Regions from separate parts of the Pseudoalteromonas sp. A41-2 genome, predicted to be linked through region 1. Evidence: riboswitches for the same ligand, from Rfam matches in the RefSeq annotation. Region 1 holds a riboswitch; the other holds the start of a gene.

Region 1 (15,038 bases):
TAGTGACCTTGATATTCTGATACCCACTTTTGTGCTTTTGCTGTTGTGCGGTTATAAACAGTCACGTGATGACCTGCGTTAGCAAGATGACCCGCCATAGGGTAACCCATGACACCTAATCCGATGAAGGCGACTTTCATTGACATAAAACTGACCTATTTGAGTGATAAATTAGTAACAATTTCATTATCTCAATCGAATAACTAAAAAGCGAATGAAAAAGCGTTCATTAATTTTAAGTAAGTTAAAAACACACAGGTAAAACATGGATAGTATATATCGTTTTAATGCCCAGCTTGCGTCTGGTGAAAATTTTAGCCTTGCGTCGCTACAAGGCAAAACCACTCTTATTGTTAACATTGCCAGTAAATGTAATTTTTCGATGCAAATGGCAAGTCTCGAAAAACTCTACAACACATATAAAGACCATAATTTTACTGTGCTGGGTTTTGCCTGTAACCAATTTGGTCATAATGAGCCACTCGAAGGTGGAGAATTATTAGCGTATTACCAGCAACACTTTAATGTAAGCTTTCCTCTTTTTAATAAAGTGCTCGTTAATGGGCCTGAGGCGCATCCGTTATTTAATTATTTAAAATGCCATACACGTGGAATTGCGCAAAACCGCGCAATTAAATGGAATTTCACCAAATTTCTTATAAACTCAGAAGGTCAACTCATTGCACGGTACGCCCCGCGTACCAAACCAGAAACCCTCAAAATGGTGATAGAGAGTAATTTAAATGATAAAGCTGGCCTTATTCAGTGCGCAAAAATATGAGAAACCCTTTTTTGACAATAACTCAACTAATTACAGTGAGTCTGTTTCTCTGAGCTTCATTGAGCAATCACTGAATATAACAACCGCACCATTAAGCAAAGGTTTTGATGCTGTATGCGTGTTTGTTAACGATACCGTTGATAAACACGTCATTTCTGCTTTAGCGAACGATGGTGTTAAAGCCATTTTATTACGCTGTGCTGGCTTTAATAATGTTGACCTTGAAGCCGCCAAAGAGCATGGAATAAAAGTTTGCCGCGTACCCGCTTACAGCCCAGAAGCAGTTGCAGAGCATTGTATTGCGCTCATGTTGACACTTAATCGCAAAACACATAAAGCATTTAATCGCGTTCGCGAAGGCAACTTTGATTTAAATGGCTTACTCGGCTTTAACCTATTTAAAAAAACCATTGGCATTATTGGCTGTGGTAAAATTGGCTTAGCACTGGTAAATATTTTAAATGGTTTTGGCGCTAACGTTTTAGTGTGTGATCCTAAAGTAAAAGCAGGGCCATTTACGTTATGTGACTTAGATACCCTACTCACGCAAAGTGATGTCATTTCTTTGCACTGTCCACTAAATGAGCATACCCATCACTTAATTAATGAAGCTGCATTTGAGAAAATGAAAGAAGGTGTCATGCTAATCAACACCTCACGCGGTGCGCTACTAGACAGTAAAGCTTGTATCAATGCGCTAAAATCAAAAAAAATTGGCTATCTGGGGCTTGATGTTTACGAACAAGAATCAGAACTGTTCTTTAAAGATCACCGTGAAGAAATTATGCAGGATGACATTTTTTCTCGCTTAGTCAGTTTCCCAAACGTACTTGTTACAGGTCACCAAGGTTTTTTCACTCAAGAAGCCCTTAACGAAATAGCTTGCACGACACTGCAAAGTGCTAATGAGTTAAGCCAAGGCTTGCCACTGACTAATGAAGTTATTTAAATGCGCTTAACTCTATGCGCTTAAAATAATTCTATGCTCTTAAAATAATTCTATGCTCTTAAAATAACTCTATGCTCTTAAAATAACTCTATGCACTTAAACAATAAGGCGTAAGGTTTGCGCCCTACGCCTTTTAAACAAGTGACTCTCGAATTAAAGCTGATCGTTTTATTTCAACAGCGCCACATTCACGAACACTGCGGTCATCAGTAACGGACACACAAAACGAATGTACTGAGCGAACCAATAATGTGGGCCACTCGCCACTTGGTGTAATTTGTTACCACGTTTCCATAACCAACCTACAGTAATGAAATAAAACAGCCCCATCAGCGGTAATTGGTATTGTGTTAATACCATAATCACTAAGCCAAATAACCAATCAAAGTTAAGAATGATCAAAGATGAAGCAACAAACACAACTAAGGTCACAAATAACGTGGCTGGTTTACGCTCAATGCTGTGATTTTCCACTAAAAATGCAACAGGGATTTCAGTTGATGAAATAGTTGAGGTCACCGATGCAATCGACATCAACACAAAAAACAACAAGCCAACCAGTAGGCCTACTTGCCCCATAGTGCTAAAAAGCTCAGGTAATATTGCAAAAATTAATTGCCCCTCACCGACTAGCTTACCATTACTGAATACCTCAACGCCGTTGTGCTGAGCAACAAAAATGGCAGGAATAATTAATAACCCTGCTAAAAATGCCACACCCGTATCAAGCAATGCAACCGTGCCTGTTAGTTTTGGTAAGTTGGCGTCTGGCTTTAAATATGAGCCATATACCATCATACACCCCACACCTAACGACAATGAAAAGAACGCTTGTCCCATCGCGGCAATAATTAAGTTTGCATCGAAAATTTGACTAAAATCAGGCACTAAATAAGCAGCAAAGCCATCCATTGCGCCATCAAGGGTGGCAATATAAGCAATTAAAGCCACCAGCAACACTAACAATAGTGGCATTAAGCGGCGTGACCAGGTCTCGATACCCGATTTAACCCCTTTTAAAATAATACTGGCTGTTAAGATAAGCATGAGTGGCGTAAACACAAAATTGCGCGCCATTGAATCACTGTGTAAAAAGTCACTGAGCTTAGCTAAACCAAAAAAGCTAGCGATTGGTTCAAGCGCATATGCAAGCATCCAACCTGCAACAATCGAATAAAAACTTAGCATCACAATGGCGCCAAATAGGCCTATGTAACCCGCTGCGGCACCGACTTTTGGCGAGGTATCTTGCCATGCACTTGATAACGCTTTAACAGGATTTGCTTGCGCTTGATGACCTAAATACAGTTCGGTGTACAAGGCTGGAAGCGCTAATAAGAAAATAACAATAAAATAAACAAGTAAAAATGCACCGCCGCCATGGTTTGCCGCTTGCGTTGGGAAACCCCAAATATTACCTAAACCTACTGCCGCACCAGAAGCGGCGAGAACAAAACCAATACGACTTTGGAAGCCGTCACGAACTTGTGCCATACATCTACATTTCTGTTATTATTTTTCCTCATTAAACCATAATTACAGTCAACTGCGTAAACAATTTGCGTTTGTGTGTGCCTGCAACCGTGCATTTGCTGTAAAAATAAACAAATCTAATTCTGAGTATATGCGAAAGCCGCAAACCATGAGCAGTCACTATTTTTCTAACACTTTAAAAATTGATTCAGCAGTAAGTTCAGCTGATAAACAGATCGTACTTGTGGATGCTTCACATATCGATATTAGTGCCCTGCCGGTTAGTAAATTACTCAGCCAGTTTGAGCAAAGCGTACTTGCAAAGCGCAAAGTACAAGCAGCAAAACAAGAGTACATTGCCACACGGTTAACACTTAAGTATTTATTAAAGCTCAGCGTTCCAGCATTTAAAAACACACCTCTTTGCGACATTTCAAGCCAATTTGATGACGCAGACAGCAAGCTTAAACTACACACGCCTGAGGGTGAGCCCATTTGGGCCTGTTTATCGCATTCGCGTGGTTTTATCGGCGCAGCACTCAACCCTGAGCAACATAAATTTGGTTTCGATATTGAACACTGCACAAAAACACGCCCCTTTGTAAAACTTGCCAAACACTTTTATCACCAAGAAGAAGTCAACCTAATTAGCGCCTTTAGCGATATAAACGAGCAAGCTGGGTGTTTTTTTAGAATTTGGACACTCAAAGAAGCGTTGGCCAAAGCAACTGCACAGCCTATCGCTAAGCTCTTGAGCCAAAATGTGTTTGAGGAAATTGAAAAACATAGCTTGACCGCATCAAGCCGAACCGTAAATGATTTTGATATTAGCGTGGTGGCACAAAAAAGCACTGACTGGCAGTGCTCTTTTATGACATTTGACGACTTACGCCGCGTTTTGGCTTTCTAATAAACGACTATGAATAGCTTGAACAACAAGGTCAGACTCACTCTGCTCAACTAAAAAGCACAGGTTATGTTTACTTGCACCATGGCAGATTAAGCGAATATTAAAATCACTCAATACCTGCATTAAGTTAGTTTCTTGCTGACGTAATTGAATTTCTGAACCAATTAATGCTACCAACGTTAAGTTATTCTCAACCGATACATGACAAAACTCAGAGAGTTTATCTAAACAGGCTTGATCAAGCTCTGGGCGTGATGCGTTAGGTGCGTTATCTAAGGTAATTGCCACACTGATTTCAGAGGTTGTTACTAAATCAACCGAGATATTAAACTCACTTAAAATAGTGAAAACACGCGCTAAGAAACCACTGGCTAAAAGCATTTCTGGGCTTTTAACCGTTAAAAGAATTTGGTTTTTACGCTGTGTGACTGCTCGAATACCAGGCTGCTCTGACTTTTCTTTTTCAATCCATGTGCCCCCTAATTGCGGTTCACGGCTTGAGCCAACAAACACGCTAATATGGCTGCGACTTGCCGGTAAAATAGTCGCGGGGTGCAATACTTTTGCCCCAAAGGTTGCCATTTCAGCGGCTTCGTCAAAGCTTAGTCGAGCAATAGGCGTGGCTTTTACACATAAACGCGGATCTGTACTGAAAATACCCACTACATCAGTCCAAATATGCACACTTTTAGCGTTAATTGCTTCTGCAAGCAATGCCGCGCTGTAGTCAGAACCACCACGGCCTAACGTGGTTGTTTGGTTATGCTCATCACTGCCAATAAAGCCTTGGGTTACCACAACTTGTTCTGCTAATAAGGGCACTAAATGTTTTTGCGCTGCCGCGGCTGTTGCAGCAATGTTTGGGGTAGCTTTTGCAAATTGACTATCTGTTTTTAAGACTTTACGCACATCAAATCGCACAGCATCTAAGCCCTGACCACGCAGTACTTGAGTAAATAAATAAGATGACAAGCGCTCACCAAAGCTCAGCAGTTCATCTTGCTCAGCGGCCGATTTAGCCCCTGCTGCTGCAAGCGTTTGAAATGCTTTTAAGGTTTCATCAAAGCCATGAGCTAAATCGGCATCCAGCGACAGCTCGGCTAAAATATTTTCTTGAATAGCAATAACACCTGTGATGTGTTCATCGCGCTGTGCTGCGCTTAAATCATCTTTACACAGTGCAACTAAATGATTGGTTACGCCCGCACTTGCACTCACTGCAACAACGCGTACTTGATTATCTGCACAGACAATTTCTGCACAACGACTCATGGCGTCAAAGTTAGCTACACTGGTGCCACCAAATTTTGCAACTACATAATCTGATTTCGAGTTGGCGGCTAATTGGGTATTCATGTCGTCTCCTTTTGTGGGTAACAATCCACATTAATTCAAGAAGAACTCGGCAAGGGGTGCTTTGATAAAAAAGAGTAGTCCACTGCCAGAAGCTCTCCACCTAGTTTGGTGACAGTTTTGAGGATTCAGCCCCATAAACCGAAAAATAACCGCGACGACCGATTACTTTCCTCGGCGAGTACTTCCCTCTTTAATGGTCATTGGCAATCGTCACCTCACATTAAATACCTAAGTATCGCACCTCTTCTGAATGTTAAGTTAACACCTGGTTAAAATAACAAAGCCTGCTATAAAAAGCAGGCTTTGAAACTTATCGTTTAGACGTCTAGCTGTCAAGTATTAAATAAAACTTCCCGCTAGGTATGAGCCATAATAACCCGTTGTATAAGCTATTAATAAATACAGCGACATTTTTAAATAACTCATAAACGTTAATGCTTTTACTTTACTCATTGCGATAATACCCGCTGCAGAGCCGATAATAAGCATTGAGCCTCCCACACCTGTTGCATAGGTAAACGATAACCATTGCTGAGGGCTCATGACAATATCGGCTTTCAGTAATGCAGCCGTTAGCGGCACGTTATCAACCGCAGCCGACAACAAGCCCATTAAGTAGTTTGCATACTCAGGCGCCATAAGCTCATATAAGTGCGTAAATTTAGACAGCATACCCACTTCTTTAAGCGCACCTACGAGTAGCAATACACCCACGAAGAATAAGAGCGTGTCGTATTCAATTTCACGAATATAATCAATAATTTTTTTGTTAACGTCTTTCTTGCGCATTAAAAATTGCGCCACTAAAAACATTAACGACAAACCAAATAAAAAAGTTAATAGTGGTGGCACACTATAAAGCACACTGAGTGTTAGGGTTGCGATAATCGTCGAGAAAAAGATCACCGCAATGGTGATGTCGGTCTTTTCTATGCGGCGGGCCGCTTGTTTTTCGAATACGACATTCCCTGACATCCCCGTAGATAGCATAACAGCCAATAGCGCCACACTTGCAAGTGAAGGCACAATAAGCAATAACAAGTTACCGATGGTGACTTTCTCATCAAGGAAAATCATTAAGGTCGTTACATCACCCGTAATAAGTGATACCCCACCAGAGTTCACACTGAATACAATGAGGGTCGCGTATTTTATTAATTTTTTAGGATCAAGCTTTAGCGACATCACTACTGCAAGCGAAATTAATGTTGCTGTGATATTGTCGGAAATAGAAGAAAACAAAAACGCAAAACCACCAATCAAAAACATCAGCTTTCGTTCGCTGATTTGATTTGGCATAATTTTGTGAACAATATTTTGAATAAACCCTTTCGAGTTTAAATAAGCAACAAAGGTCATAGCAGCCATTAGGAATAACCACAAAGTAGCAATTTCTAAAATATTGTGATCAAGTTGATGTTGTATAGTTTCTGGGCTTTGCCCATGAATTGGAGAGATAAACAAGATAATCCAGCATAAAGTGCCAAAAAAAAGCGTCGTTTTGGCCTTGTTTACATGGATAATATCCTCTATAACGATAAGCAAAAATGCCACCGCTATCAGGGTTAGGATAAGTGGGGTTACCATGGTGTTTGAACAACCTTTATAAAAATGTAAAAATTGTAAGTCGAGTGTTTCGGCGCGGATTCTAGCAGCATCTAAGTCATAAAACTATTCTCAATTACATAAATTACTACTAAACGCTAACACCAAAATTTTGATTTACTGGAGCCGTATGATCCCAGCTAAAAAGTTATTAAATACCCTTACAGAGCATTGGGGGGTGTTAGAACTCTTATTTAAACGTTTTAAGATGGCTGATTTCAGCTTAAAAGACGTGCAAAATGCGATAAAACAAAAACAGCCAAGCTGGTCAAATGAACGCATTTATAAAGAAACAAATCGTTTATTGAATCAAGATATTATTATTCCACTGGCAAAATCTTCGCAATTAGAAATCAACCGCGCAATTGCTGACTTTGCAACCTTTTTATTGCAAGAAGAACATTTGGGTTTAGCACAAGAGATCAACGTATTAGTTGATGACTTAGCACGCTTGGGCAACCGCTTAGCAAAAGCCGGAGAAATTGAAGATTACGACGAGCTGCGTCGCTTTAGCCGAATTATGGATGATCGGGTTCGCAAAATAATGAAACTGTTTAGCCATAACGAAAACGCTATTTTAAATATTGTTGAACAAGCTAAAGCTAATAACGCAGTACAATCGCTACAAAAACGCTATCAAGCTGTTATAGAAGCATTTGACGAATACATAGAGCCAATGCTTGAAATGGTTGATATACGCGGCGATTTCCATGCTTGTTTTAACACCATTGAAACGCAAATAAGCCTTCAGATTGAACAAATTGATCGGCTCGGAAAGTCATACCAAGACAAACGCATGCTTGAGCAACTTCGAACGCGTATTTTAGAAATGCATTTAGTGGGTCGCGAAAGCCTGCGTAAAAGTGCTGATATGCTAATGCCACTGCGTGAAGAGCTGCGCCGTAATAACTTGATCACCCGCCAAGCAGCGAAAGTACTTGGGCTTGTGCGTAAAAATGGCGTTGATAACATGCTGAGCGCCGTGCAACCTAATTTTGTTTCTGATTCACAACGCTTTTCACTTGGTCAACAACGCCATATTATCGCCTATATGGCAGGTTTAGTTGACTTTGAGCACGATGAATACGAGCTACCAGAGCATCAAGATGTGCCGGCGTACCAAAGCCCTAATATCCCCGATTACAACGATGTAAAATCACAGTTTAAAAAGCGCTTCAAAAAGGCCACCAAAAAGTCACAACCGCTGCTTAGTTTCTTAGATGAAAGCTACCCCGACCTTGACGCTGACGAAATGCTGTTTTTATATCAAAAACTCATTAGCGATGGCGACCTTGAAATCAGCCAAAGCCAAGAAAAAGTAAAAATAAAGATTGCCCAGCAGCACTTTTCACTCTACCCGTTTAATTCATCGCCTGCTGATGACAAACAAGCAACAGAGCAATAACTATGACAGATATTAATTTAGATGATTTAACACATCTACAAGCGATTAATAAAAAGCTCACCTCAGGCTATCACATTAGCGAGCAAGACACCTTAATGTGGCAAGAGCTTGATCAACACATTGATGCTTATCGCGCCCTATTCAATGCACTCGGTCATGATTTACAACACGATAGCCGTGGCTATTACTACTTTGGCAGCGATGAAAGCACACCTAATATGGGCAAGATCTCGCGCGCTATTGCACTGACTATTTACATTTTGATTGAACACTATGCCAACACAGGTAAAGACCCGATGCGCGCTTTGTTCGACGAAGTTAATGACTTAGAGCTCATGCAAACCCTTGTGCAAATTAATAAACATTTGTTTGATCAACTTGAAATTTTCTCTGGCTCAGATTTACGTAAAGATGTGTATCTACGTATGGTGCGCTTAGGACTTGCCCGCGAAGTTGAAAACGGCTTTATGCTACAAGCCCCTATTTATCGTTATATCGATGCATTAATGGAAGTAAACGAAGAAACCTACCTAGGAGATGACGAATAATGCAAAGCCAAAGCCTATACGGACTCAGTAAGCTTGCGCTATTAAATACCGCTGGCTATGCAAAATGCGTGATCCCGCTTGATAAAAGTAGCTCGATTTGTGCCCCTAACAATACCGGTAAAAGCTCTGTTATTAATGCCCTGCAGTTTCCGCTAATTAATGATTTACGCCTTACCGAGTGGGATGGTCACGATTTAGATGAAACCCGAAAGTTTTATTTTTCATCCGACCAATCATATATATTACTTGAAGCCGACTTACCAAACGGCCCAGTGGTCATTGGGGTTGCTGGTTTGGGTAAAATTGCAGGGTTCGCACATCAGTTTTTTTGCTATCAGGGCAAACTAAACCTTGACCATTACACCCAAGGCAAAACTATTGTTAAGTTCACTAAGCTGTTTAATCATTTAAAAGAGCAAGGATTCAATCCTATTGAACTTAAAGCACAAGAGCTCAACGCCCTTTTAACTGGTGGTGCGACGCCGTTTGATGGCGATATCAATTTAAAAATGATCCCGCTGAATAACGTACAAGACTCGGCAATTTACAAAGAAATCTTCCGCCGTATTCTTAACTTGCACAAGCTCGGTGCCAGTGATGTTAAACGCTTTATGCTGCGTGTGTTTGAGCGTCATATGTCAAACTCTCGGGTAGACTTTTATGAAGTATGGCGTCGCTCATTCGACAAAGTAAACCGTGCCAAACGCGAGTTAAAAGCCCTTGAATCAATGCAAGAGCCTATTGCAGCCCTTGAATCTATGCTTGAAAATCAAACCGTATTAAAAGGTAAACTGGCTGCGTACGCACCTAAGATTGACCAAGCTTTAATTGACTTTGAAAGCTATCAACAAGAGCAGCTAGCAGAGCTCAATATTGCCCTTGAAGATATTGAGCACGAAAAACACGAATTTGAACAAAAGCAACAGTTATACATTCAACAGTCTCGCGATATTGAGCGCAAACAAACGCAAATTGAGCAATGGTTTTTAGACTACCGAGCATTAAAATCTGAGTTTGAACTGGTTAATAAAGCCACTTTAAAAGTAAGCCTTACCCAGCTTAAGCAGGACTATGAGTCGCTGTCGCATTCATTAAACAGCGCACAAGGGCAAAGCTTACACACGCTTGATTACCGCATCAGCGAAACACAAAAGCAAATTAAAAGCTTAAAGCTGCAGCTGAAAAACTTAGAGTTCAACCTCTTTACTCGTATGCGTGAAGACTTGTCTTTAAAAGAGGTTGAAGAAATCTCGCGTATTCTCAATCCCGATATTCTCTCGTTTGCAACCACCAGCAATGGGGATGTCGAGATTACTGACGAAGATGCCTTTGGGGAATTTTTAGAGCAATTATCAGCCAACGTAAAAGGCGGTATTCTTACCCTACCGGGTGCAACGATTAAGCTCAAAAAGCTTAGCCCAGTGCAAATGCAAACTGGCGAAAACAAAGAGCAATTAACCGCACAATTAGCCGCACTTGAAAACTCATTAAAAGAGTTTAAACAACAGCGCGAAGTTGCTGCCAATGTCGCCCAAAAGCAAAAAGAGAAAGACGCGCTTTATGATGAGCTAATGGCCTCTGAAGAGGCGTTAAAACGCTTTGAGCAATTTGAAATCATGCAACAATCTGTTGATGCGCAAACCCTGCTTAAAGAGCAGCTAAATGCTGAACGCGAACAAGTGGACGACTACCTGCAAGATATCCAAAAAAACAGTGGGTCAATTAGTGATCGTCGTTCAATTATCAAATCGAAAAAAGATCTACTCGCCCGCCAAGCTGAACGCTTACGCCAAGTTAAGTCGGAGCGAATTGACCATACTCTCGATTTTTACTCGGGCAAAGTAACGCCGTACATGATCGAAATCAGCATTGATTTTGATAACTTAAGTGATCTAATTCATCATTTTAATAAAGATTGCCAAGAGCTGAGAAACTTTGATATCAACGTGCGCAATACCTACATGCATATTTACAATGCAGGAATTACAAAGTTCGATAACGAAAACGATGAGTTCACTAAGTACGAAAAACTAATAAGCGCGTTTCACAATATTGATAACGAACGCGATGCGGTTGAGCGCCAAGGCCGAGTTGCGCTTACCGAAGTAGCAGCCACCATTAAAGGCCTGCGTGAAGACCTAGATCGCCTTCGCCGCGAAATGAACAGCTTTAACAAAGGCATTAGTCAGCATCGTATTTCAAACTTACAAGCCTTTAAGATCAATGTGATCCCGCGAAAAATGTTGGTTGATAGCATCGACACCATTATCAGTACCTCAAACCAGTTTGAGCAAGGTGATACTCTCGATTTATTAAGCCAAGAGCCGTACAGTGAGTCGGCAGTAAACGAAGCAAAAGATCATTTAATTAAGCTCGCTTCAGATAAAGCGGGATTAACACTGACCGATTTATTTGATATTCGCTTTGAGGTAGTAAACCGTGCAGGTGAAACAGAGCACTTTGAAAAAATTGACTCCGCGGGCTCTAACGGCACACGTATAACAATTAAGTTATTATGTGGCATGCTGTTTATTCGCTACCTGTTAAGTGATCAAGAACAAAACTTATACCGTATCCCTATTTATATTGATGAAGCGGCGGATATCGACCCACAAAACCAAAAAGCAATAATAGAAACCGCATTGAGTTTTGGCTTTGTGCCAATTTTTGCATCTGTTAAGCCACAAGTGAGTTGTGACTACATCGTACCTATTCGGACAGTAAAAGATGGGGCACAAAACTGGGTCGATGAAAAAGACTGGATTGAGGTCGAACACAGCGCCTAATCACATAAATTAATAAATGATTCAGTCAAGGATGACTATATTTACATTCTATTACATTACTTTTTTTGAAATGTGCCATAGTAACTAAATAATCATTCAGTTGAATTATTTTTGTGTTATGTTATCAATCAAGTAGTGGAAATTTTTGCCAAGGAGCAAACAGTATGAAGAACTTATTAATCGCAACGGCTGTTTTATTTTTAGCGGCTTGTGCTAAAACCCCTGATTGGGATTACGATAAATCAGCTGACTTTAGCAACTATAAAACTTTCTCGTGGGTTCCTAACGCGAGCCTAACAAAGAATGTTGCAAACTACCAAATCAGTCCATTAATGGAAAAGCGTGTCCGCGAAGCGGTAAATGCTGAACTTGAAAAAAGTGGTATGCAACTGGTTGACGTTGCACAAGCTGATGTACTTATTAACTACCATGCATCTGTTGATACTAAAATCGATGTAGATACGTTTAATGTTGGTTATGGCGCACGCTGGAATTATTGGGGCATGGGCTACAACACGCAAACGACAACGCGTGAGTACGAAGTAGGCACATTAATTTTAGATGTTGTCGACCGCGCTTCTAACCAACTTGTTTGGCGTGGAGCTAAAGAAGGTCGTTTACAAAAGAACCAGTCACCAGAAAAACGTACTGAAGTGATCAAAGAAACTGTCGCGAATATTTTAAGTAACTTTCCGCCACAGTCAGTGAAGCAATAATTACATGTTTCGATAAAAGACCGCGATTAATTCGCGGTTTTTTTATGCCTAAATCAATGCTGGTTGGAGTGGTATAACTCAGTGATTCAGATACAATAGCCGCAATTTTGCAGTGGTTTGCCATGTTTATACGGTAATTAACCCCACTGCTCTCAACACAGTAATCATAAGAGAGTTTTAGATGGTACGAGCGGTACACTTCACACTTCCTGCATTATTCGTCACTTGCTCACTGTTTGCAGAAGAAGCAAACAACATTGAACAAATCACCGTTGAAGTATCAGCAACAGCCAATAAAGAACCTGTTGGCACCTTTGATGCGCCCGTTTCAAATTTAGAATACGACCCACGTGTCGACTTACAATCACGTAATATGGCTGAGGCACAAGCCGATGTGACGATACGGGGTGGTATTTTTGAAAATACCGGCTTTCGTGTTGGCAGCAGCACCTTATTTGATCCACAGTCAGGGCATTACTTTGCTGAAATTCCTATTGCACCGCAGATGCTAGCAGGCCCAGCGGTTCTAACCGGTGCTGATAACGCTCTATATGGCATGAATAGCTCTGTAGGGACCGTTTCATTTGGCTGGCGACCTATTACAAGCACGGGGAGTGCTTCGTTAGGGGTTGGTAGCAATGGCTTTAACTTACAGAGTATTCATGCAGCGCACAGCCAAAAGCTTGAGAGCATGCCTGATTGGCGCTTAGGCTTAGAAGGTGAGTATTCGCATTCAAAAAGTGATGGTTCTATTAAGAATGGTGACCATGATTTTGAACGCGCATCGGCACGCATTCAACTGGCAAGTGACACTTCACAAACTGATTTAATATTCGGTAAACAAGCAAAGTTTTTTGGTTGGCCCAACTTATACACGCCGTTTAATTTTAATGAAACCGAAGATCTTGAAACCACTTTGGTAATGTTAAACCACAAACACTTGTACGGTGCGAGCAATACATTTGAAGTGACTGGTTATTATCGTAAACATAACGATCACTATGTATTATCACGTGAAAACCCCGCTATTTTTGAAGCATTTCACGAAACAACGGTAAAATCACTGGGGTTATCAGGCCGCCACGCACTCAACACGGCATATGCAATTAACTACTCAGGGCAATTTATTGCAGATTCTATTGAGTCTACTTCTCTTGAAAACAACTTTACTTCACGCAATTACACGAAGTTAAGCGTATTGCCAGAATACACAACAGCACTTGCTACTGACAAACAGCTTACCGTACGTGCGGGTGTAGCATTTGATAACACAAATCGTGATCGTTCAGATACCTCCTTCATTGCTGATGCGAGCCTTAAAGTTGTCAATCAAAATGGCAGTGAACACACGTGGTATGCGTCATACGCAGAGGCAACTCAAGTACCAGGTTATACAGCGATTGGTGGCAGCGAAACAGGTGGTTTATTCAGAAGTAACTACAACCTTGAGCGCGAAACGACCGACAACCTCGAGTTAGGCTTGCTAATTGAAGAGCAAACATGGCGCTTAGATTCAGCGATATTTTATCGTAAAGATAAAAACCTCACTGACTGGACCTACCGCTTTGATGCAACCTCAGCGCGTTTTGCCAACCCTGTTGATATTGATACTTTAGGGGTTGAGTTCCTAGCTAATAAGTCGTTTGACACCACCGAGCTTATTGCCAGCTACACCTATTTAGAAAAGTCCGAAGATTATGGCGCAGCGGATATTGATGCGAGTTTTTACGCCCTAAACTATCCAGATCACCGTGTAACACTCGGTGCAGTTTGGCAACCAATGGACGTACTTGAACTGCGTATTGATAATGAATGGCGTAAACAGCACAGCAATCGCCTGAGACGCTCAAGCGATGAAGCCTTCTTTACGCAACTGACGCTAAAATTCACTCCGGCTCAGCTTGAAAATGTGTTTATTACTTTAGCAGCAGACAACATATGGGATGAATCATTCGAAGAAGTCCCCGGCACTCCAGGACGTGGCGAGCAATATACACTAAGCGCTACGTATAGCTGGTAGTTCACAAACCAAAAATGCCAGTCAATAAGACTGGCATTTTCAATAACATTCTTAGGCTAAAAATGAATGATATAAGCCATAAAATATCGGAGAGCTAACTAAAAAACCCACAAATAATATTTTAAAAAAACTATCTTTGCTTTCAATCGAACTCATAATCGATACAGAATCCGTATCAGCCTGTTCTATGGGTTTAAATCTTCGGTAAGTTTTTACCACCACTAAACCGATAATGAATGGCATGACGATAGCTAATACAACTAACAACAAAAATAACCACGCTTCATTGGATGTGTGTCTCATATTCTTCCTTAATTACAAAATCAGTGTATCGTAACTAAAATAGAACCAGCTTGCTAAATGTTTTATGATAAATATTGTTTAAAGCTTTTCAGCAACAACAGCCAAATTTATGTCATCTGTTCAAGTTCGGTAATTAAATACAATGCTTGTTCGTTAGTCGTGCCACACACATCTATCGTGGCAGAA
Region 2 (15,038 bases), 1.7 Mb from region 1:
GGTATTAACAAATGGCTTGTGTGTGGCGAATCGTGGGGGGCGACGCTTGCCTTAGTGTACGCGATTCATCACCGTGAACACGTGGCAGGACTCATCTTGCGTGCCAGCTTTTTAGCCTGTGACAGTGACTTTGAGTGGCTTTACACGACGCGTGGAGCTGGTGCTCACTTTTATCCCGAATGTTTTAAAGCGTTTGCTCATCAGTATTCTAACTGGCATGAATTACTTGATTTTTACCATGCGCAGTTAACCTGTGATGATCAAATCAAGGCCAGTAAGTATGCTAAGCGTTGGTGTCAATGGGAGCAGGTACTTTGTCATGGTGAACCATTAATAAACTGGAGTTTACATGAACCTCATGTTGGCCTAAACCAAGCTACGCTCATGGTGCATTATTTTCGACATCATTGCTTTATCGAAGAAAAATTTATAGCAGAAAACTGCAAAGAACTTGCTCATTTACCTATTTGGTTTATTCATGGCCGTGCTGATTTAGTGTGCAGGTACAGTGCGGTACAACAGTTAGCAGAGCAGCTTAATGCGCAATTACTTATTTTAGATGGGGTTGGGCACAGCAATGATAATCAGGTATATTTGGCGGCCATGCGACGTGCCGCAGATTTAATGTATATCAAGTTATCGAGGGATCAATGCAAGGCTTAATTCAAAGAGTAACCCAGGCTAAAGTTGAGGTAGATGGGGAAGTTGTTGGTGAAATATCAAAAGGTATTCTGTTGTTATTAGGGGTTGAAAAACATGACACGGAGCAATCGGCAGAAAAGCTTTTGCACAAGGTGAGTAATTACCGTATTTTTACTGATCAGCAAGGAAAAATGAATTTAAGCTTGCAAGACATCCAAGGTGAGCTATTAGTTGTGTCGCAGTTTACGTTGGCTGCTGATACCAAAAAGGGGATGCGGCCAAGCTTTTCAAGTGCAGCTACCCCAGCGCAAGCCAATGCGTTGTACGAATATTTTGTAGAAAAAGCCAAAGCGGTCGATTTACGAGTTGCCACAGGGCAGTTTGCTGCTGATATGCAGGTAAGCTTATGTAATGATGGGCCCGTTACTTTTAACTTATCTGTGTGATTACTTTCTGATCATAACGATATGATTAACGTAGTTGGGTATTTTTTCAATACTTGGGCGTTTACCAAATTCGGTGATCAGTAAATGCTCAAGTTGTTTTAATTGTGATGGATGATTCGATAAAAAATTAATAAACAAGTGGCCATTTTTAGCCATTGCAGCCCGAAGTTTTGCGTAAAATGCGTGTTTGTATAAAAACAGTGGCGCTTCTACCTCACTAAATAAATCTAAGATAATCCAATTGTATTCATTGCCTTGTTCTAACACCTGTTGGGCATCAAAACAGCGCAGGTTATTGGCATGGTTTCCGCCAAAATAGCGTTTATAGCAATGAATAATATCAGGGTTTTTGTCTACCGAAGTGAGTTGGCTTTGAGGGTAAGTGTGTTGTAGATAATTACGAATTGCACCACCCCCTAAGCCAAGTTCCAGCACTTTTTTAGGTGCTTCGAGTTCTTGCCAATGTTTTGCAAGGTATTGTAAATGTGGGAAAAATAATCGAGCTGGCCGGCGTTTTTCAATAACAGATTGCAAGGTTTCATTAATTAATAACCAACGTAGCTGATTTAGTTGCCTTACTTGAATACAGTCATTACCTTGTTTATGCCAGTAGATAAGCTGCCCGAGTCGGTGGCATTCCTCAATAAAACTGTGTTTCACTGCGCCACTGGGTTCTAAAAAATGTTCCATATTTCGGGCCTTTAGCGGTTGAATTACAAAAATAATACAATTATTTCAGCATAGACCAGCACACTTAAAGTGCCAATTGTGCAGTAGTTTTTACAGCCTTAAATAATAATTTAGGTTGGGTCACCAAAGTATTATTCCAACTTGAGTGAAGATCGCGTATCGTAATTTGCATTCGTCAGGCCACGTTAAAATAACAACAGACAGTGGCTTAACTATCACAGGAGTATTTATGTTTAAAGTGACCACCCCACAAAGTAGCGAAGATTGGCAAGCGTATTATTCATTGCGTTGGCAAGTTTTAAGAGCACCTTGGGGCGAGCCGCGTGGATCTGAGCAAGATGACTTAGAGCAAGACGCAGAGCACCGCTTTATCAAAAATAATGATGGCGAGGTATTGGGGGTAGCGCGTCTGCACTTCAATAATCATCAACAAGCACAAGTGCGTTATATGGCTGTGGCTGAGGGTAATCGTAATCAGCATATTGGTAGTCGTTTGTTGCATGAACTCGAAAAAATAGCATGGACACAAGATGCCGATGAATTAGTCTTGTTTGCGCGTGAACGGGCGCTCGACTTCTATAAACGCCACGGTTATGAAGTTAAAGAAAAAGCACATTTGGCTTACAATGATGTACAGCATTGGAAAATGGTGAAACAAAAGCCGTCTGAGCCAGGCTGGTTCCGTCACCCTAATTGGACACAAGTGCTACAAAATACGTGGCGTGAATCAATTCCAATCAGTGATGCAATGGGTATTAAAGTTGAAAGTTATACTGACTGGCAGTTTACGACCCGTGCTGATTTAGATGCCAATTTAAACTTACATAACACGATGTTTGCCGGTTCCATATACAGTTTAGCGACATTAACAGGGTGGGGAGCAACCTATCTTGCATTAAAAGAAGCCGGTCTTGAGGGAAATATTGTGTTAGCTGATGCGAACATTAAATACCTAAAACCTCTCAATAACGATCCCCGAGGCCGTGTTGAGTTGCAAGGCTGCAAAGGGAAGTTAGCTGATTTAGAATCAAATGGTAAAGCAAGTTACCATGTCCCAGTGAATGTGTACGATGGCGATGTGTTAGTTGCTGAGTTTGAAGGGCACTTTATCGTAAAAAAATAGCATAGTTTTAGCCTTTAACAGCGGGCGCTAAGTTGCTCGCTGTTAAAGGCTCATAATGCGTTGCTTACAGTAAGTCTGTTAAAAGAATACCCACACCAAAACGCTCTATATCGGCATTGTAGTCAATTAGGCTCTCACCATAACCGTTGAAATATTGTGCGTAACCACGTAACCGTCCCCACAGCGGGAAAGACCAATCAAGTTGGATTGCACCGCGATTATCAGAATTTAAGTTATTACGCGACATAAAGCTAAATTCATGTTCGTTGTAGCGATACGCCCCAGAGAATTCAAAGTAGCCCATGTATTTGTAGATATCGGGGTTATCATCGCCGCGAGCTTTTAACTCGTTATCTTTTTTGTCTTCAGGAATGCGGTACCAAGGTTTAAAGCTAAATACAAAGCCGTTTTTTTCCCATAAAAAGTCAGCGTATATGCGATTCCATGAACGTGAGTTTGGCTGGCTGCGGCCATTAGACTGATGCGATGCACCAATGGCTATCGCCATTTCATCACCCCAAAGTACATGCTCAGGATCAAGGTAGTTTATCCAGAATATTTCAGGCTCGTAGTTGGTCTCGCGAAAGGGTGATGAAATATCTTTGTTATAAAACTGCCAAAATGATTGCATGGTAAAAGCAAAAAATACGCCTTGGTCTTTATCAGAAAAGCCCTCAAAAATAGGCACTTTTATTGATAATTGATATTTAACTTCTAGGTTATCAAGTGGCTCGCCATCGGCGTCATCAGCCAACTCTTTTAAACCATCAAACGGGCGAACATTCGGATCAGACACATAAGAAAGTGGTAAAATGTAATTACGTTTATGGGGGGTGATTACATTGCGGTTCTTTTTACTCACTTCTTCACGCGCTTTACGCTTATCCAGAGCGGTCAGCTTTTTGCTTTCGTCTAGATCGGAGCATTTCTTGCGCAGCTGTTCGAGAGTTTGCTGACCATCTCCGCCAATCGCTTCATTTAATATACATTGCTTAACTAATTCGAGCGCATCATCTTGCTCATTCGTATTTTGCTCTTCGGTTTGGGCTAAAACAGGTACGGAAAATAAACTCGCGGCAACTAGCCAAATACGCCATCCCATTGCGATTCCTTTAAATAGATGTAGAAGTGTGATCAGTATAGTGATTTTTACATAACTCGCCGTGAACTTGTACTGAATTGTGGACAAATGTTATCTCTACCGCTTAATCGGCGAGTTTAAACACGGTTTAGGTAAGGTGGAATTGACAGAGGCGAGGACTTGTTAAACGCTATTGTAAATAGAGAGCCCCAAGCTAGGCTTGGGGCTCTAATATAACGGCCTTTGGATAGAATCCTGTTGGCCGTTGACTCTCACGCAATGAGAAGGAATGAGCTCTGGGTTTAATCACAGCTCAAAGACATTGGTAAAGAACTTATAAAGCTCAGTACCTTGGTTTACGCTCGCTGATGCGAAATGCAATATTGCAATCGCGTCTTTATCAAAACTGAGTGTTTGCAGTGGTTGTTCACATAAGTAGCGCTCCATACGTAAAATATGGGCTATCGGCTCACCTGCTTTGATATGACCGCCTAACGGTGCTAAGTACTCGACCATACCGCCCATCGGGGCGTAGTAAGCAATGTAGTCATCGAGCATACAACCGTAACGAGTCATCGCTTTAGGCTGATACGCTGCATCAACAAATACACCTTTATGAGTCAAGTAGCTTAAAATACTGTGTGCATCTTCAAGGGCGGCACTCAAATCAATTTTTTCTTGGCTGCCAAGCTCAACAGTAAAAGCCTCGACCTGTACTGAAAGTTCGCGTCCGTATTTAGTAAGCTCTTCAGATAAAGACCACCACGGGCAAAAGCTTGCTTCATCCATCGCACCCCCAAAGTCATTAGGTATGAGCAATACATGTTCAATATTGAAGTATTGTGCGCTGTTTTTGGCATACTCTGGACAATATAGGTGCTGGCTTGAGATTGGGCCTGTGTGAAGGTCTAATACGATGTCGGCTTGATGTGCCAACTTTTGTAAGTTGAGCGCGATACGTTTACCCGTTGTTAAGCTGTAATCTGGGCCGTTTAGTTGTGCATTGATATCTGCGACTAACGCGTCTTTAAGAGCACTTCTGATCGTGTCTTCATTGCTTGATGCATGCTGCTCTGCAATCTGGGCAGGTAACGCGTTGTTAAAGCGATACATACGGTTCCAGTTGGTCCCTGTGATGGGATCAAAACGACCTAATGTAAATTCCCCCGACTTTTGGTTGCAGCCAATCGGATTTGCATAAGGGACAAGTGTGATATCACCGCGCAGTTTAAGCGTTTTTAATTGTTCAAGTAGCTGGTAAATAACGGCATTACCTTGTACTTCTGCACCATGCATGTTGGCCTGAATGTAAACGCTTGGGCCACTTCCATCGCCTTTTAAGCGATAGACTGGGATGGTCAATGGTAAGCCATTCGCAATTTCGCCGACGACAATGTTTTCTTGGCTAATTAAATCTTTACTCATGGTGATTACCTTAAATAATAGCTGGCATCTTCAGCGCTGCGGATACATTCAATGTTGCCTTGCTCAATGACGTATTCGGCAGCAAGTTCATGGCATAAAAAGTACGGCATACTCTCTGTGAAACCATAAGCACCACATTGACTGAATATGAGCCAGTCATGTTCATCTACGTCATTCGCTAATGTATGTTCACCTAAACAATCAAGCGCGGTACAAAGTGGACCATAGAGTGTCATTGTTGTCAGTGAAGCCTGTGATTCACGCAATACTGTAACTGGGAAGTCTTGGTTTGTGACCGCAGGACGAAGCAGGTGATTAATCCCGCCCGATAAAATCACTTGCTGTTGGCCATAGTTTTCTTTTCGCTCAACCACAGGTGTTGCGTAATGACCACATTCACCTACGGCATAACGGCCTAATTCCATCCAAAGTTCCGCTACACCGGCTTGAGCTTTAATGCTGGCAAGGGTCTCGATAAGTGCTGACCAGTCTAATCGGTTGGCATCTTGAGTATAAGGGATGCCTAAGCCGCCCCCTAAATCGAGTATGTTAAGTTCAATCCGTAATGCACGTGCTAGTTGCTGTAATGGCTGGATCATAGCGCGCCAAAGCGCTGCCAGTTTGTCAGTGCTGAGCATGTTGCCCCACTGAAAAATATGCAAACCATCAACCTTAAGTGCTGGGTAGTCATTGACATTAAGCGCGTGCCACTCTTCACAACCAAGGCCAAAAGGAGTGAGGCTATCGCCACCAAGCGGGTTCTTTTCGCTGTCTGGCCAGCGAAGTTGTACACGCAATAATACTTGCAGTTGGCAGTTAGCTTTTGTGGCTTGCTCGTTTAGCCAACGGACTTGGTTAATGCTCTCGGCGACGAAAATACGCACACCTCGCGCAATAAAATGACTAATTTGTGCAGGGCTCTTTGCTGGCCCTGTGTTGAGCACGCGCTCGCTATTGATGCCTTGAGCAAGTACTTGCTCAAGTTCACCTTTACTCGCCACATCAAAATTAAACCCCGCACTGTCTAAACACTGAATAATGCGAGACAGGGGATTAGCCTTAACGGCATACCACAGTTTCACATCGGTTTGGGCAGTGAGTTGTTTTAAATGTGTCGTTAATTTATCAAGGTCATAGATAAAAAATGGCGTATCAAGGTGCGCTGAAACTTGTTCAACTGCTTGCTTGATGGGCGTGCTCAAAAAGCTCATTAACGTAAAACCTCTTCTAATAACAATGACGCGTCACTTTGTTCGTCACGGTATTTTACGATGAGCGCACATGACATGCTGAGGCCTTGCTCGCGAGCCCATGCATTGGAAGCAGGGCGAGAACCTGGGATCACAATAGCGTACTCAGGGATTGGTTCGCCTTTTTCTAATTGGCGTTCGTTCACGCAATCATAGACTGGAATGGTCGCAGACAAGCGGACTCCCGGTGCAAGCACTGCGCCTTTTTTAACGACAACGCCCTCTACAATCACACAACCTGCGCCGATAAATGCATCATCTTCAATAACCACAGGACTGGCACCAATTGGTTCAAGTACGCCACCTAACTGAACCGCTGCGCTCAGATGAACATTTTTACCCACTTGTGCACATGACCCTACTAAAGCGTGGCTATCGACCATAGTCCCTTCATCAATAAATGCTCCGATGTTTACATATGCGGGTGGCATAATGATCGTGCCCTTAGCAACGTGCGCACCTCGGCGAACACTGCTACCGCCAGGGACCATACGCACACCTGCATCTGCGGCAAAGCCTTGAGGGGCTAAATTGTGTTTATCAACAAATCCACCAGGAAACTCCGTGTTTGTGCCATTTTTAAAGGCCTCTAAAATGCCTTGTTTTACTTCAATATTGGCATGCCAGTTGCCATTCTCGTCTTGTGTTGCGGCACGTACTGTGCCCGATTCTAAGTTATTTAATAATGCTAACCAGCTCATGATAAAACCTGTTTTTAGTTCCAAGATAAAATTGTGTTGTTTGCGTGGGTGATGCTGTCTGTATGCTCAAGCTCTAAATGAGTCAGCGGTGGACGTAATTGCGGGGTGTTTATTCTACCTTGCAGGTGCATCAGTACTTTTACGGGAATTGGGTTTGCGACAGCAAATAAGCTTTGAATTGCGCTAGACCAATCGGTGAATAAATTGGGATGTTGACCACTTAAACTTCGTTTAACAAACTCATGAGTTTGACTTGGCCATGCATTCGCCGCCACTGACACTAAGCCTTTAGCACCCGCTTGCGCAAAATATGGCATCAGTGCATCGTCACCACTAAAAATGGCGAGCTTAGGTGAGGCCGTTCTAAAGCCTTCAAATTTGCCGATGTCACCACTGGCTTCTTTAAGTGCCCACAGGTTTTTATGATCGGCGAGGTTTTTAATGACGGTAGGTGAAATCTCAACAGCACTGCGTCCAGGTACGTTGTATAGCATACATGGGTGTTTACTCGCATTTAGTAAGCTTTCAAACCAATGAGTTTGGCCAATAACGCCAGGCTTTGCATACAGTGGTGAACCTAACAAGTAGCCATGAATAGGCAGTTGATTGCAGTACTCGACCCACGCAACTTGTTGCTTAAGGTTCATACCACCAACGGCAACCATAAGCGGTACGCTAGGGGTTAGCTGGCATACGTGCTCAACAATGGCTTGTTGTTCTTTGAGTGAAAGAGCAAGCCCTTCACCGGTACTGCCCAGCAATAAAATACCATTGTTGGCAGCTTGTTGTTCAGCCACAAGCTGTTCAAGGGCGATGTAGTCTACCTCGCCAGATTCAGAAAATGGCGTGATTAGCGCTGTCCATAATGGATAGTCGTTTAAATCAAAATTGTTGATCATCTCTCACGAACTTATAAGGTATTCGAAGAGTCAGTACGGAAACAATTGAATGGAGCCGCATGTCGTCATTCGAACAAGGTATAATTCGAAGAGCGAATGGGCTTAAAATAATAAAGACGCGACGGCCTTATTATACTAAGACCAGAAGCTCTCCACCAAACTTATCAATAGCATTGCTATTGTTGGTGACAGTCGCTGGGATTCAGCCCAGTCGCCCGAAATAAGCACCTCACAAACGGTGTTACTTCTCGGCGTTAATTTCCCCTCACGTATGATCAACAGAGTCTGTGCTCTTCCCATACGCTACCTGAATAACGCACCTCTTCCAGCCCTTTATGCTCGCTTTAACGTTAAAGCCAACATAATGAAATAGGGTATTGGCGCTGATTAAAGCATTTTAGCCTTCTAGGTGTCAAGGCGGTGGATTTGTTTTTTATTGACCAATTAAGCAATCGGGTTACGTATAACTTCGTTTTTACGTACACTTAGAACGAAGCAGACGAATTGGAAGAATGATGGAAAAGTTTACCGACATTTATCAACGAGCCGTTAAAAGAAAAGGCAGTGAAGAAATGCTGCATGCACTGTTATCAAACCCGCTCGATGATGCTGATATTGCTAACATAGCGGATGATTTATGGTTGGAGGAGTTCACTCGTAAGGTATTTCAAAGTGGATTCTATTGGTCTGTAATCAATAATAAATGGGCGGGGTTTCGTGAAGTATTTTGGGACTTTAGCGTCGAAAAACTATTGATGATGCCACCTGATATGCTCGAACAAAAAGCGATGGATGAGCGAATTATTCGCAATTTCAAAAAAGTGCAAACAATTCCTGAAAATGCTTACATGATCCATGAAGTCGCTGAAAAAAATGCAAGCTTTAGCCAATTTATTGCACAGTGGCCCAGCGACAACATTATTGGTTTATGGGCTTACTTGAAGAAGCATGGCGCACGCTTAGGCGGGAACACCGGCCCTTATGCGTTGCGCGCGATGGGAAAAGATACCTTTTTGCTCTCGCGAGATGTGGAAAGTTATCTTCGTGCTCATCAGCTCATTGATGGGGGATTGCAGACCAAAAAATCACAGCAAGCGGCGCAGAACTTTTTCAATGAACTACAGCAGCAAAGTGGTTATAGCCTGCAAGCACTGAGTCAATTAGTTGCTTATGGAGTGGGTGATAACCGAGTAGGCATTGCAACACCCTAAGGAATAATATGAAACTGCACACCCGATATACAGACATTAGTGATCTGTTAGCAATTGAAGACACCCCAACAGCGGTTTCTGACCCGAACTTATTGCTATTTAATGCTAATTTAGCCCGCGAGTTTGACATTAGCACTGACCCTGAGTTTTTAGCAAAACGTTTAAGTGGCTCAGAGGTAGATAACGCTGTAAAGCCTGTGGCGCTTGGCTATTCGGGTCATCAATTCGGTCATTTTTCGCCGCGTTTGGGGGATGGTCGTGCGCACTTGCTTGGTGCCATTGAAGATAAACATGGCGCATTATGGGATTTGCAATTAAAAGGTGCAGGTGCAACGGTTTTTTCGCGTGGGGGAGATGGTCGTTGTGCACTAGGCCCTGCCATACGTGAATATATCATGAGTGAAGCCTTGGCGGCCTTAGATATTGCAACTACCCGTTGCCTTGCTGTTGTAACGACTGGAGAAACTGTTTACCGACAACCCCCACGACCCGGTGCCGTTGTAACGCGTGTCGCGAATAGCCATATCCGTGTTGGTTCATTTCAATATTTAGCAACTCAGGGTGATATTGAAGGACTTGAAAAGTTAGTTGAATACGCAATTAGTTGTCATTTTCCTGATATTAAAAGTGAAGGTGAGCAGCGTATTACAGACTTTTTAGCGGCGGTAATCGATAAGCAGATTGAGCTTGTTGTGGGCTGGATGCGAATTGGGTTTATTCATGGTGTGATGAACACAGATAACACATTAATTAGTGGTGAAACCATTGATTATGGCCCGTGTGCAATGATGAATCAGTTTGATTTAGAAACAGTTTTTAGCTCTATTGACCACCAAGGACGTTATGCTTTTGGTAATCAACCAACTATTGCAAATTGGAATTGCGCGCGTCTTGCAGAAAGCTTATTACCGCTTTTTAAAGATGAGGAACGTGCGCTCAGTGAATTATCAGCGATTATAAATGGCTTTGCTGCTAAGTTTAACACGGCATTTGATACCATGTGGCGACTAAAGTTAGGTTTAGATGGCGAGCAGGCAGGCGATCAAGCATTAGTTTCAGAGTTACTCACTTTGATGAAACAACATAAACTTGATTACACGAACACATTTAATGCGCTGACAGAGTCATTACGAACAGATTTCCCGCTCCCGGGTAGTTTAAAAGAATGGCTTTGTAAATGGCGGTTAAGAACTTCGGGTGAAAGTTACGGAGTGATGCGCGCTGTTAATCCTGCAGTCATTCCACGTAATCATAATATTGAAATGATCTTGACTGAATATGAGCAAACGGGCACGAGTTCATCGATAGGTGAGTTGTTGAAAGTCTTAGAAAACCCGTATAGCTATGAAGAGCGATTAGCAGCGTGGTACCAGCCCCCTCATGATGGGGATAGTCATTACCAGACTTTTTGTGGTACTTAAGGGCGATGTTGAACAATATATTGCAGCTGTAAATGCTCATTTTTTAAAATCTAAGTGTTCGCCGATTGAGCAAGGTAGCTGCCAGTGATATGATTTATATCAATAAAATAGCACTAAAGTTTTGCTTTTTAACGAATATTTACAAATAAAGTTGCTTTCAACTTGTTGATTTAAAAATAACCAATATAATAGTGTAATTGGGAATGGACTTTAATCGGTTTTGAGGTCAGTAAATTAGGCGGAAAAAGCAGCTTTTGTCTGATTTTAACAAAGCGATCTAAAGGCATTGTTATGCAAAGTTATTTAGATAACCTATTATTATGGGTAATTGACTGAAATTACTCGGCAAGATATTTGTTCTGTACCGAGTGTGTTAAGTTTTGATTAACTATTAGTCGACTACTCTGTTTAAACTGATTGAGCTGGGATGACTTAGCTACAATTTTAATTGTGAAAATGGGAAGGAAACAATGAAATTAAAATCACTTACTATTGCTTTAGCATTAGCTGCAACTAGTGCATCAAGCTTCGCAGCCGAAAAACAAGGTTTTTATATCGGTGCATTTGGCGACTACTATGATGCGTCTTGGGAAAATGTTCGCGATTTCGCGCCAGGTGGCCTAGATGTTGATGACTCTACAGGTTGGGGTTTAGAGCTAGGTTATCGCTTCAGCGATTACTGGAGCGCTCGTCTTGAGTATGCTGATATGGATTTTGATTACAGCGTAGCTCTGAACGACGGCACGACTATGAGCGGTTCAGAAAGCGGTAAGCGTTACGGTATCGATGGTTTATATCACTTCGGTGGTGGCCCATTCTACGGTATCTTCGGTTTGAAAAACCTTGATGCAGTTGACGAAGACCTAATGTTCGCTAACCTAGGTGCTGGTTACCAACATTACTTCACTGACAATTTCGCATTTAACGCTGAAACGTCTCTATACCAAGGTCTTGACCGTGGTTATACAGATGTAGGCGCTAAATTAGGCTTAAGCTACATTTTTGGTGCTCAAGAATCTTCAGCTGAGCCAGTTGAGCCAGCTCCAACAGTTGTTCCTGTTGCTGTTGAGCCTGTAGACAGCGATGGTGATAACATCCCTGATGCTGACGACCAATGTGCTAACACACCGATGACTGATGCAGTTGACGGCACGGGTTGTACATTATACGAAGACCGTGAAGTAACGAAGAGCTTACTAATCACGTTCCCTAACAACACATCTAAAGTGTCTCAACAGTACTTAGATGACATCGCTAAAGCTGCTGCTTTCTTAAAAGAGCACCCAGGCACTAAAGTACTACTTGAAGGTCACACTTCATCTGTAGGTAAAGCTGACTACAACAAGTGGTTATCTAAGAAACGTGCTGATGCCGTTGCTAAGAAACTTATTGAAGATGGTATCGATGCAGAGCGTCTAACGACTGTTGGTTTAGGTGAAGAGCGCCTTAAAAACCCAGCTAATACAGCTGAAGCACATGCTGAAAACCGTCGTGTAGAAGCACACGTAAGCGTTATTGAGCGTGTAAAAGTAGAGCGTTAATAATTAACCTTTGCGACTAATTTTAAAAACCCAGCCAAGTGCTGGGTTTTTTATGGTTAAAATAGTGTGCTCATAAGGATAAGTCGTTAAGCCAATCTGCAAAAATACCTACCCCAGTTCACAATAACGCTTAACTATTGTGAGGTGCTAAATTTGTCGCTAGCTGCGTTAAAAATGTCTGATTTACGACTGCATTGATTGAGCTGGTAGAGCGATGCAAAAGCAATTGCTAAAAGCAGCTAAAAGACAAAATTTTGTCTTGTTATTATCGAGATTTTCTTGCCTTTAAATAATGCGCTTAATAAAGCGAATAGGGTTAAACGCACTGTTAATGACCGCTAAAGCAGATAGGAATGATTCTTAGTTAATAAATATTCATTTGAATAGCTTTTTTTTCTACCACTATTCATGTTATTTATAGTGAATATAAAGTGCCTAACCGCAGCATGGATTTTCATCTATACTTAAAAGCTTTATAATTAACCGTCAGAATACTATAAGTACTGGGTAATGATTGTATTTAGTTTAATACTACCGAGTACTCTCACGTCACCAAGAGGGCAATATTGTGCTACAAGAATATCGTAAACACGTAGAAGAACGTGCCGCGTTAGGTATCGTACCAGCGCCACTAGATGCTCAGCAAACGGCTGATCTTATTGAACTAATTAAAAACCCACCTGCAGGTGAAGAAGAGTTTATCGTTGATCTTCTTGTTAATCGTGTACCACCAGGCGTAGACGATGCTGCATACATCAAAGCTGGCTTTTTAGCGGCAGTAGCAAAAGGTGAAACAAGCTCACCATTAGTATCAAAAGAAAAAGCGGCAGAGCTATTAGGTACTATGTTAGGTGGTTACAACATCGCACCTATGATTGAACTTTTAGACGACGAAGCGTTAGCGCCAATTATCGTTAAAGGTTTATCAAACACATTATTAATGTTCGATGCTTTCTACGACGTAGAAGAAAAAGCGAAGGCTGGTAACGAATTCGCGAAACAAGTTATCGAGTCTTGGGCAAATGCAGAATGGTTTGTAAATAAACCAGCCGTTGCTGAAAAAATCTCTGTTACTGTTTTCAAAGTAACGGGTGAGACAAACACTGATGATCTTTCACCTGCACCTGATGCATGGTCTCGTCCAGATATCCCACTGCACGCTTTAGCTATGCTTAAAAACGAGCGTGACGGTATCAACCCAGACAAGCCTGGTGAAGTTGGTCCAATTTCACAACTAGAAGAGCTTAAAACGAAAGGGTTACCGCTCGCGTATGTTGGTGATGTAGTTGGTACGGGTTCATCGCGTAAATCTGCAACTAACTCAGTGCTTTGGTTCATGGGTGATGATATCCCTCACGTACCTAACAAGCGTGTTGGTGGTGTATGTCTAGGCGGTAAAATCGCGCCTATTTTCTTCAACACGATGGAAGATTCTGGTGCATTACCAATCGAATTACCTGTTGATGAACTAAACATGGGTGACCAAATCGATATCTTCCCTTACGAAGGTGTGGTTAAGCGTCACGGCACTGATGAAGTTATCTCAACGTTCTCTTTAAAATCAGACGTAATTCTTGACGAAGTGCGTGCTGGTGGCCGTATTCCACTTATTATCGGTCGTGGTCTAACAGACAAAGCGCGTGCATCTCTAGGTCTAGAAGCAGAAGATATCTTCCGCAAACCTGCTCTTGTTACTGACTCTGGCAAAGGCTTTACGCTTGCACAGAAAATGGTTGGTAAAGCATGTAACATGCCTGGCGTACGTCCTGGTCAATACTGTGAGCCGAAAATGACTACCGTTGGTTCGCAAGATACAACAGGTCCTATGACACGTGACGAACTTAAAGATCTAGCATGTTTAGGTTTCTCGGCAGACTTAACAATGCAGTCTTTCTGTCATACATCAGCATATCCTAAGCCAATCGATGTAAACACTCATCATACGCTTCCTGATTTCATCATGAACCGTGGCGGTGTATCACTTCGTCCAGGCGACGGTGTAATCCACTCATGGTTAAACCGTATGTTATTACCAGACACCGTAGGTACGGGTGGTGACTCGCATACGCGTTTCCCTCTAGGTATTTCATTCCCAGCAGGTTCGGGTGCGGTAGCATTCGCAGCTGCAACAGGTGTAATGCCACTTGATATGCCTGAGTCAATCTTAGTACGTTTCAAAGGTGAAATGCAGCCAGGTATCACGTTACGTGACCTAGTACATGCTATCCCTTACTACGGTATTAAAGAAGGTCTTCTAACTGTTGAGAAGAAAGGTAAAATCAACGAATTCTCTGGTCGTGTACTAGAAATCGAAGGTGTTGAGCACTTAACAGTTGAGCAAGCATTTGAGCTTTCTGATGCGTCAGCTGAGCGTTCAGCGGCAGGTTGTACCGTTAAACTTTCTAAAGAATCTATCGCTGAATACCTTGAGTCAAACATTGTCATGCTTAAGTGGATGATCTCTGAAGGTTACGGTGATGTTCGTACTATCGAACGTCGTATTAATGCAATGCAAGAGTGGTTAGCGAACCCAGAGCTTATGGAAGCGGATGCCGATGCAGAGTACAAACACGTACTTGAAATCGACCTAGCTGAAATCAAAGAACCT

Evidence for each region. A riboswitch is a leader RNA that binds a small molecule or an ion and turns the genes downstream of it on or off. The one in region 1 is predicted to bind lysine.
Region 2: linked by a shared signal. The riboswitch ahead of dapA (4-hydroxy-tetrahydrodipicolinate synthase) and the one ahead of lysC (lysine-sensitive aspartokinase 3) in region 1 are both predicted to bind lysine.

The regions. Positions count from the first base shown of each region.
Region 1 covers NZ_CP065231.1:2,050,263-2,065,300, forward strand. Annotated here, with positions in the region: gene IT970_RS09360 (NAD(P)-dependent oxidoreductase) at 1-146, opposite strand, end outside; gene IT970_RS09365 (glutathione peroxidase) at 266-781, shown strand; gene IT970_RS09370 (2-hydroxyacid dehydrogenase) at 747-1,730, shown strand; gene IT970_RS09375 (sodium-dependent transporter) at 1,899-3,224, opposite strand; gene IT970_RS09380 (4'-phosphopantetheinyl transferase family protein) at 3,373-4,113, shown strand; gene lysC (lysine-sensitive aspartokinase 3) at 4,090-5,469, opposite strand; lysine riboswitch at 5,551-5,723, opposite strand; gene nhaD (sodium:proton antiporter NhaD) at 5,809-7,056, opposite strand; gene IT970_RS09395 (hypothetical protein) at 7,205-8,479, shown strand; gene IT970_RS09400 (condensin complex protein MksE) at 8,482-9,027, shown strand; gene IT970_RS09405 (ATPase) at 9,027-11,813, shown strand; gene IT970_RS09410 (DUF4136 domain-containing protein) at 11,978-12,529, shown strand; gene IT970_RS09415 (TonB-dependent receptor plug domain-containing protein) at 12,711-14,549, shown strand; gene IT970_RS09420 (hypothetical protein) at 14,601-14,852, opposite strand; gene IT970_RS09425 (YkgJ family cysteine cluster protein) at 14,960-15,038, opposite strand, start outside.
Region 2 covers NZ_CP065231.1:237,114-252,151, forward strand. Annotated here, with positions in the region: gene IT970_RS01155 (alpha/beta fold hydrolase) at 1-663, shown strand, start outside; gene dtd (D-aminoacyl-tRNA deacylase) at 651-1,088, shown strand; gene IT970_RS01165 (spermidine synthase) at 1,089-1,778, opposite strand; gene IT970_RS01170 (bifunctional GNAT family N-acetyltransferase/hotdog fold thioesterase) at 2,008-2,901, shown strand; gene IT970_RS01175 (phospholipase A) at 2,966-4,003, opposite strand; gene IT970_RS01180 (succinylglutamate desuccinylase/aspartoacylase family protein) at 4,289-5,407, opposite strand; gene IT970_RS01185 (PLP-dependent decarboxylase) at 5,413-6,618, opposite strand; gene IT970_RS01190 (2,3,4,5-tetrahydropyridine-2,6-dicarboxylate N-succinyltransferase) at 6,618-7,358, opposite strand; gene dapA (4-hydroxy-tetrahydrodipicolinate synthase) at 7,373-8,257, opposite strand; lysine riboswitch at 8,395-8,590, opposite strand; gene IT970_RS01200 (DNA-3-methyladenine glycosylase I) at 8,773-9,468, shown strand; gene IT970_RS01205 (protein adenylyltransferase SelO) at 9,477-10,889, shown strand; gene IT970_RS01210 (OmpA family protein) at 11,360-12,430, shown strand; gene acnB (bifunctional aconitate hydratase 2/2-methylisocitrate dehydratase) at 12,999-15,038, shown strand, end outside.